One region of the Dactylosporangium sp. NPDC050688 genome, then DNA from elsewhere that is predicted to be linked to it. Evidence: riboswitches for the same ligand, from Rfam matches in the RefSeq annotation. Region 1 holds a riboswitch; each other region holds the start of a gene.

Region 1 (2,191 bases):
GCGGACCGCCTCGGCGCCGAGACGATCCTCACCGCCGAGCACCGCACCCGGCCCGCGTTCCCGCCCGCCTGGGGCCCGGCCCGCCCGCTGCTGTTCCCGGTGCTCACCGGCGCCCGGCGCACCGACGCCGGCGTGCAGCTGCGGTGGCACCCGACGGCCTCCGGCACCGGCCCGTTCGCCGAGGTCACCTCGTACGGCGTGTACCGCCTCGACGGCACCACCGTGCCGGGCGCCTGCGACCTCGCCGACGCCGCCCACCTCGTGGCGACGGTGCGCGGCACTATGTACACCGACCCGACCGCGGAACCCGGCCGGCACTACACGTACGTGGTCACCGCCCTGGACCGCCGCTGGCACGAGAGCCCGCCGAGCCCGCCCCGCTGGGTCTGAGTCCCGCCGCCGGTTCCCCGCCGCCCTGGACGGTGGCGGGGAACCGGCGGCCGGCCGTCAGCCGGGCCGGCCGTAGCCGTACAGCGAGTCGATGTCGATCGGGGCGACCTTCACCACGGTGCGGCTGTTCGGGGCGTGGATGATCTGGTTGTTGCCGATGTAGATGCCCACGTGCCCGAGGCCGTTGTAGAACACCAGGTCGCCCGGGGCGAGCTGGCTGCGGGAGATGTGGCGGACCTTCTGGTACTGCTGGGCGGCGTTGTGCGGCAGCGTCACCCCGGCGGCCTTCCAGGCCATCATCGTCAGCCCCGAGCAGTCGAAGGTGTTCGGGCCGGCGGTGCCCCACACGTACTTCTTGCCGAGCTGGGCCCACGCGTAGCTGACGGCCTTGCCCGCCGAGCCGGAGACCGCCGGCGGCTGGCCCGGGTTGGCCGGCGTGGTGGTCGTCTTCGGCTTCACCTTCGCCGCGGCGGCCGCCGCCTCGGCCTTGCGCTGCAGCTCGTCGAGCCGGGCGATGTCGCCCTCGATCTTCTTGCGGCGGGTCTCCAGCTCGATCTTCTGCTGGCTCTGCGTGGCGAGGACGCCGTTGAGCCGTTGCTGCTCGGCGTCGAAGGCGTCCTTCGCGGTGCCGTACGCGGCCAGGTCCCGCTGCTGGCTGCGGGAGATCTGCTGCAGGGTGCCGATCCGGTCGGTGAACGCGTCGGTGGAGCGCGCGCCGAGCATCAGCGACCAGGTGCCCAGGTTGCCGCCGGTCTTGTAGGCGTTGACCGCGACCGTGTCGGCGTCGTCCCGGGCGGCCTGCATGCTCGCCTGCAGCGGCACCAGGTCCGTCCGCAGCTTCGCGATCGCCGCCTGGGTGGCCTCGAGGTCGCCGTTGACCTTGTTGTACTGCTCGACGACCAGCTCGACCTCCCGGTTGCCCTTGTCGATCTGGGCCTGTAACTCCTCGGGTGTCGGGTCCGCGTGCGCGGCGCAGGCCGGGGCGATCATCGCCGCCACCGCCAGCGCGACGACCGCGGTGCGCAGCGTCATGCGTCCGTTGAACACGGCACAGTCCTTCTTCCGCGACCGCCTACCGGGTTAGCTGACGGATTCGGGCGAGAAGAAGGCGTGCCCTACCGCGCCGCGGCGCGGATTCACCCCATTGGGAAACCCCGGTTGGTTCCCCGGCTCCCCGGCCCACGCCCGGCGTGCGGGCGCCCGGCCGGCGACTCGGCGGTGGCTGCCCGGGCCACCCCGGCGGGGCGGCGACGTCCGGCAGGCCAGCACCAACGTAACCGCCGCGGACACCGTCGAGCCTCGATCTAAGCCACTCTTAACGAAGACTCAAGACGGATCTGGCCCGTCCGGCCGGGGCTGATCAGTCCCGGAAGCTCGGCACCAGCGTCGACAGCCGGGCGGCGACTCACCGCGAAGCGCTGCCCCCGGCGGGTGCGAACGCCGGCAGCAGCGTCGCGATGATGACCTTCGGCGCGCGCTCGGCGGTGAGCCGGCCGGCGTTGATCTCCTCGGCGGCGGCGCCGTCGCCGCCACCGCGACCGGCTGGTGACGGCCGCCTGGTGACGGCCTGGTGACAGCTCGGCGGTGCCGGGCGTGGCGAGCGGTGCGGGCGGCGGGTCGGTACCGTCATGGCATGGCCGCGCGATGCCCCACGGTGCGCCGGCGCCGGGCGGCGGGATGACGGCCGCGGGGCGCCGGGAGACGCGTGCGCTGCTGGCCAGGGCCGCCGAGGTGCAGGGCGACGCCGAGGCCGTCGCCGGGATCGTCGGCGCCGCCAGGGCCGAGGTCGTCGCGGCGTACG
Region 2 (2,191 bases), on a different contig from region 1:
TCACGAGTCGGTACTTCACTTCGGATCCCCTCACCCTGCGCCGGCCGGTCGACAGTTGCCCTATCGGCCGGCCGGGCGCGGATGTGAGGTTCTTACAGTATCGACAGGTGTACGTGGTTCGTGTGGTCGCTGGACGGGTCCCCGCCGACGCCGCTGTAGTGGTGCCAGCCGACCGCCGGCGTCCACACCTGCTTGAACCAGATGACGTACATGACGCCGAGCCGGTCCGCGTTCTTGACGAAGTAGGTCGCCAGGTTGGCCCCGTAGACCTTGTCCTCGCCGGCGGCGACCCCGCCGAAGCCGGACTTGGCCTGCACCGAGAAGTCGCACGCGCGGCCCTTCGGGTGCTCGTACGGCCCGCTCGGCCGGTAGCACGAGACGAACCGCTTGAACCCGGCCGCCTGCGCCTGCCGCATCGCGTGCAGGGTGCGCTGGGTGAGGCAGCCCGAGGTGGTGGGGTCATCCATCTTGCAGGACTCCGACGACCAGCCGCCGCTCGCGTTGCGCGGCGAGGGCTGGGCGAGGGGCAGGTTGGCGGAGACGAAGCCGTTGCTCGGGCCGCCCGCCTGGGCCAGCCCCTTCTCGGCTTCCTTCTTCTTCGCGGCCATCACCGCGACCTGCTCCTGCTGGAGCTTGACCTCAGCCTCGAGGGCCTCCTTCTGCGCCTTCTGGTCTCTCTGGAGCTGGTTGAGCTCACGCAGCAGGTTGTCGTTGTGGTGGGCGATCTCGTCGATCGAGCCGGCCCGCTCGGCGAACCCGGTCGGGCTGCCCGAGTCCATCAGCGCCATGAACGTGGTCAGCGGCCCCGTCCGGTACGCCGCGACGGCGATCGCGGACACCTGCTCGGTGACCCGGGCGAGGTCGGCCTCGGTCGTGGCGAGCTTGGCGGTCAGCTCGGCCTGGTGCTTGATCGAGGCGTCGTACTTGTCCTTCGCCTCGATCCAGGCACGGGTGCTCTGGTCGAGGACCTGCGCGAGGGTCGCGTTGGACCCCTCGTCGCCGGTGTCGTCTCCCGGCTCGGCGGCGGCCGGCATGGCGGCCATCCCGAGCAGGACGGCGGCCGTCATCAGGACGGCGAGCATCCGCCGACCGGGATGTCGTGAAGACATCTGGCTCGTTGTTCCTTCCGTCGGCCGCCGACCGGGTTAGCTGACGGGTTCGGGACGGAACGATCCCTACCGCGGTCACCCGCAGATTCACCCCAGTTACGGTTGGGTCCCCGATTCGCCGGTGTCGAGCCGGCGATTAGGCGGCAGTCGCGTCCGGCACCGCGGGGGGCGGTGCCCTGTCGGACGAGACCGAAGGCCAGCCTACTCAGGGCGATCAGCCCGCGCAGCGCACGGCTTGTCCGCCGCTGTGACCCACCTCGCGACACGGTGGCATCTCAGCAGGTCGCCTAAGTCGGGGGAAAGAAAAACACGTGACGCAAATCACGAAATCATTTGGTCGTTTGCGGTAATACCCCGCCTGACCTGGTTGTTCTCCGCAACTCGCCGATCGCGCACCGTCACCATCGAACCGGCTCCCGCCCGTGCCGGCGCCGCCCGGGCACGGCAGCTTAGGGAAACCGTAAAGGTTGTTCATTATTCGATGTTGTTCGCTGCTCCGGCCGGGCCCGCCTGGTCGGATGGGCGTACAGCAGTCGATGTGAACGGAAGTGATCTGGTGTCCAGAGTGCGCCTGTTGGCGATGCTCGCCGCGACCGCAGTCGCCGGTGGGGTCGTCGCGGTCTTCAACATGCTGCCCGCGTCGGCGGCCAGCTGCGCGGCCGCGTGGCAGTCGTCGGCGGTCTACACCGGCGGCGCGACCGTGTCCCACAACGGCCGCAACTTCCTCGCCAAGTGGTGGACGCAGAACGAGGCGCCGCCCGGGACCAGCGGGGTCTGGCAGGACCAGGGCGCGTGCGGCGGGAGCACCCCGCAGCCGCCGACGCAGACCGGGTCCGCCGGCGGGTGCAGCTTCCCGGCGTGGGTGCAGGGGCGCAACTACGTCACCGGCGACATCGTGAAGTTCACCGACGGCAAGTACTACATCGCCGAGCACGACAACCCGGGGTACAGCCCGACGATCAGCACCTGGTACTGGGATCCGTACACCTGCAACGGGGGAGGCGGGAGCACGACGCCGCCGCCGAACAACCCGACCACCAACCCGCCGTCGAACGGGGCGTTCGTGGTCAGCGAGGCGCAGT
Region 3 (2,191 bases), on a different contig from region 1:
TCGTCGCCCTGGCCCGCTGGGCCACCCGCCACCCCGCCTGAACAGCCCGCCCACCGTCCACGCAGACCGCAGACCCGCGGACCGCAGACCCGCGGACCCGCGGGCCGGCGGACCGCAGACCGCCGGTCAGCGAAACCGCGGCCGGCCGGCAACAGCGGCGCGGTCCCGGTCAGGTCAGCGCGCCGACCACCTGCTCCGCGCGCGAGGCGTGCTTCTGGTACGCCCCCGGGAACGCCGAACGCTGCACCGCCTGCGCGGCCGCGGTCACGCTCATCCGCTGCCAGCCCTGCACCCGCGACAGTGCGGAGTAGAACAGCATCGCGGCGTGGGACGGGTCCATCAGCTGCGTCACCGTGCCCCAGCCCTGGCTGGCCCGCTGCTGGAAGAGCCCGACCGAGTCGTGGTCGGACCCGACGCCCTGATGCGGCAGCCGCAGCGAGGCCGGCACGGCGGAGCTGGCGACGTTGTACAGGTCGCTCTCCTGCATGGCGGTCGCGACCGCGATCACGAGGGCCCGGTCGGGCATGCCCTGCGCCCTGCCCTGCTTGACGATCAGCGCCGCGTTGTCCATCTGCTGCTGGTCGAGCCCGGCGACCGGCCGCACGACCGGCGGCGCGGGCGGCACCGGCGGCACGGCCGGCGCCGCGGCGGCGAACGGCCCCGGCGACGACGCGTCCGGCGCGGCGGCGGCACCGGACAGAGCGCCCGGGGAAACGCCCGGGGAAACGCCCGGGGAAACGGTCCGGGAGGCGGCCGCGACGGCGCCCGGCTCGGCGTACGCGGAGCCCGCGAACACCGACGTCGGCGAGTCCGCCGGCACGGTGGCCAGCAGCGTGGCGGACAGCACGGCGACCGAGACGGTGCCGGGTCTCCCGCCGAGCACGAGACGGCGATGTCGCGGCTGGAACTGGCGTGGCAACGGCTTCACTACTGAGAAAGTCCTTCGTGGCAGGCAGCACATGGCATGCGGCATCGGCACGGCGCCGGACGGCGGCGTGCTGGAAGGGGGAACCAGTGGTGAGGCGCTACGACGGCGAGCGGGCGGCCATCATCGGCAGACTCCTTCCGGTGCCGCCTACCGGGTTAGCTGACGGGTTCGGGCGGGAAGTTTCGCCCTACCGTGGCTCGGCCACGGATACACCCCAGAGGACGATGTGGGTCCCCGGCTCGCGAAGTCTCGCGACTCGACGGCGCCTGCCCGGCAGCGCCGATGCGGCGCAGGTCGACCGGAGCAGACATCCCGACCCTACTGGGCGGCTTCCGGGCGGGCCAACCGCAGCACCTGCATACCACCCGGAGCACCCGAACGCTCACCGAACGCTGTCACCCGTCTGGTCACCTCGCCGGCATGACGACTGCCCTTGACCAGGTACATCTCGCGGTCCGCGGCCCGCAGCGCGGCCCCCGCGTCCTCCACCGTGTCATCGATCACGGCCACGCCGACGCTGACCCGTACCCGCATGATGTGCCCCTCGTGCGTGACCGGCGCGGAGACCGACCGCTCGAGGCGGTCGACGAGCGCGCCGAGGTCGGCGACGCTCACGTTGCCGGTCAGGACGACGAACTCGTCGCCGCCGAGCCGCGCGACGGTGTCGGTGGGCCGGACCAGCGACTGCAGCCGGTGCGCGACGGCGACGAGGACCGCGTCGCCGGCGTCGTGGCCGAGGGTGTCGTTGACCACCTTGAAGTCGTCGAGATCGCAGAAGAGCAGCGCGCTGAGCACGCCGTCGGTACGGGCGAGCCGGAGCGCGGCGGTGAGGGCCTCGGTGAACGCCTCGCGGTTGACCAGGCCGGTCAGCGGGTCACGGGAGGCCCGGCGGACCAGGTCCGCCTCGGTCGCCTTGCGGCCGGTGATGTCCTGCACCTGCGTGATCGCGAACGCGGGCGAGCCGGCCACGACGGACATGGTGGCGGAGATCCAGATCGTCTCGCCGTCGCCGCGCACACAGCGGACCTCGTGGTCGCGGACGGACCCGATGCCGCCGGCGAAGACCTCCCGGCTGTGGTCGAGGTCGTCGGGGTGGATGACGTCGCCGAAGCGCATCGAGACGAGCACGTCCTCGTCCCGGCCGAGCAGCTCGCACAGGGCCGGGTTGACCCGCACGATCCGGGCCAGGTCGGTGCCCTCCAGGCCGATCATGCACATGCCGGTGCCGGCGCCGTTGAACGCGAGCCGGAACGCGGCCTCGCT
Region 4 (2,191 bases), on a different contig from region 1:
CCGGCCGCCCAGCCGGGTGCGGGCGCTGGGACGCTGACCGCTGGCCGCTGACCGCCGCGTCAGGCGGAGTATCCGCGCAGGGCGGTCCAGTGCGCGAGCTTGGCCGTCGTCAGCGTGTAGTGCCCGACGCCCAGGGCGTCGGCGGGGTCGGCGATCTTCACCGTCTTGCCGCCGTTGCTGTAGCCCACCACCGCGATGTAGTGGCCGCCCGGGTACGCGTGCGAGCCTCCCTTGTCGTCCACGGCGGAGCCGGTGATGTTGGCGACCACGGCGTAGCCGTTGGCGATCGCGTTGACGATGTCCGCCTGCATCCGGTCGATCTCGGCCTGGGTGGCCGACTGACCGGTGATGTAGTGCGACTTGTAGAAGGAGGACTTCGTGTACGCGTTGAGCGTCCGGGTCGTGTCGTCGGCGGAGTCGGTGCCGTTGACGGTCGTGCGCAGGCTCTGGGCGACCTCGGACTGGGACGGGTACATCGACCGCGCGGTCAGTGCGATCCGGGTCGCCGCCGGGCCGCAGAAGTAGAAGTTCTCCTGCCAGGCGAACCGGTAGGCGAGCTCCTTCGCCGCCGGGGCGGCCGGTGCGGTGGTGCCGGCCGTGGCGGCGGGCGGGGCGGTCGACGTGGCGGCGGGCGGGGCGGGCGTGGACGGCGCCGCACCGGCGGCGGCCTTCGACGGGGCGGCTGCGGCGTCGGGCGCCGCCTGTGTCCGCTGCCGGTCGCGTGCGGCCTGGCCGACGTCGGACCGGGACGAATCCGCGGAGGTCAGCGACTGCGCGTCGGCCAACAGGCCGGGGCCTGAGGCTTGCACGGCCACGCCGACGACCAATGTCACGGCGAGGACCGCCGCGGCGACTGCGATCGGCAGCACGCGGGAGCGCAACGGGACGGGGCTGGGGCTGGGGCTGTGGTGCCTGGGTTTGTACAGGTAGCTCACGGGTACCTCGACAGACATGCTGGATGACGGCTGCTGTTGCCGGTGCCGGACGTGATCCGGGCGGGGGGCTGCCACACCGGCCGGCGGCCGGTGTGGTGAGGTCCGGTGGCTACCGGGCCGGTCCGCGGGTCGAGGTGCCGCGACACGGGTGATGCCGGGTCAATGGCTGCACGGAGTGCTCCTTCCGGTGCCGCCTACCGGGTTAGCTGACGGGTTCGGGCGGGAAGATCGCCCTACCTCGAGGCCCAGGCCCCGCGGATTCACCCCGGTGGTGCTCGGTTCCCCGGCTCGCGTGGACGCGACTCAGCGGATCCGCCGCGGTGTCACCCGAGGTGGGTGACGGCGGGCCGGGCGGATGCGAGGACACTACCGGGCCGCGAAAAACGACACCGGATCCCCCACGCGGCGCGGCTACCGGGCGTGACGACGGCATAGCGAACGGACCGGGTGCAGACTGCGGGCGCACCGGCCGCCTGCCGGTCGGCTGCGTCGTGCCCCGGTGCACCTCGCCGACCGCACCAGGCGCCGTGCGGCCTGCCCAGTGTCCGGGCGGCCGGTTCGCACGCCTGCCACACCCCCTGGTCCGGGTCACCCCTAGGCTCGCCGGATGCTCCCGGGCGCCGACAACGACCAGCAGCTCAGCGGCGCGCAGACGCGCGGTCCCCGCCATCTGCGCCGCTCCCGCCGGGGGCGGCACGCGGCCCGCCTCCGGCTGCACGCGGCCCGCCTCCGGCTGCACGCACCCGTGCCCGCCAGGCTGCGCCGGTACGCCGTGGCCGCCGTCGCGGTCGCGACGATCGCCCTGTCCACGACGCTGTCGTCGTCGGCCGGACCCGGACCCGTCGCCGTGCCGGCGGACAGCGCGGCGTTCGCCGTCGACGCCGGACGCTCGGCGGCCGACGGGCCGGCCTCACGCAGCCGCGCCCGGAAACCCGCCGACGCCACCGGCACCGTCACGCCGCCGGCGGCGAAGGCCGCCCCGACACCGACGAACGCCGCCCCGGCACCGTCCGCCGAACAACCGGCGTCGCCGTCGCCGACCGTCCACGCGCCCGTCGGCGGGCTGACCCAGGCCGAGATGAACAACGCCGTCGCGATCATCGACGTCGCCCGGCAGCTGAACCTGCCGCGGCGGGCGGCCGTCGTGGGGATCGCCACCGCCCTGCAGGAGAGCCACCTGCGCAACCTCGCGAACCCGAACGTGCCGCAGTCGCTGCAGCGCCCCAACGAGGGCGTGGGGTACGACTACGACTCGG

The links. A riboswitch is a leader RNA that binds a small molecule or an ion and turns the genes downstream of it on or off. The one in region 1 is predicted to bind cyclic di-AMP.
Region 2: linked by a shared signal. The riboswitch ahead of AB0H83_RS40175 (hypothetical protein) and the one ahead of AB0H83_RS05450 (NlpC/P60 family protein) in region 1 are both predicted to bind cyclic di-AMP.
Region 3: linked by a shared signal. The riboswitch ahead of AB0H83_RS06085 (hypothetical protein) and the one ahead of AB0H83_RS05450 (NlpC/P60 family protein) in region 1 are both predicted to bind cyclic di-AMP.
Region 4: linked by a shared signal. The riboswitch ahead of AB0H83_RS49225 (C39 family peptidase) and the one ahead of AB0H83_RS05450 (NlpC/P60 family protein) in region 1 are both predicted to bind cyclic di-AMP.

Annotation. Positions count from the first base shown of each region.
Region 1 is NZ_JBFAIC010000003.1:288,917-291,107, forward strand. Features, by position in the region: gene AB0H83_RS05445 (family 10 glycosylhydrolase) at 1-390, shown strand, start outside; gene AB0H83_RS05450 (NlpC/P60 family protein) at 448-1,437, opposite strand; cyclic di-AMP (ydaO/yuaA leader) riboswitch at 1,445-1,591, opposite strand; gene AB0H83_RS05455 (hypothetical protein) at 1,796-2,020, opposite strand; gene AB0H83_RS05460 (SNF2-related protein) at 2,035-2,191, shown strand, end outside.
Region 2 is NZ_JBFAIC010000063.1:12,714-14,904, forward strand. Features, by position in the region: gene AB0H83_RS40170 (exopolyphosphatase) at 1-19, opposite strand, end outside; gene AB0H83_RS40175 (hypothetical protein) at 93-1,082, opposite strand; cyclic di-AMP (ydaO/yuaA leader) riboswitch at 1,119-1,262, opposite strand; gene AB0H83_RS40180 (glycoside hydrolase family 19 protein) at 1,666-2,191, shown strand, end outside.
Region 3 is NZ_JBFAIC010000004.1:106,111-108,301, reverse strand. Features, by position in the region: gene AB0H83_RS06090 (polyprenyl synthetase family protein) at 1-41, shown strand, start outside; gene AB0H83_RS06085 (hypothetical protein) at 170-928, opposite strand; cyclic di-AMP (ydaO/yuaA leader) riboswitch at 1,058-1,200, opposite strand; gene AB0H83_RS06080 (diguanylate cyclase) at 1,247-2,191, opposite strand, start outside.
Region 4 is NZ_JBFAIC010000112.1:1,619-3,809, reverse strand. Features, by position in the region: gene AB0H83_RS49230 (transglycosylase domain-containing protein) at 1-37, shown strand, start outside; gene AB0H83_RS49225 (C39 family peptidase) at 60-935, opposite strand; cyclic di-AMP (ydaO/yuaA leader) riboswitch at 1,112-1,254, opposite strand; gene AB0H83_RS49220 (hypothetical protein) at 1,543-2,191, shown strand, end outside.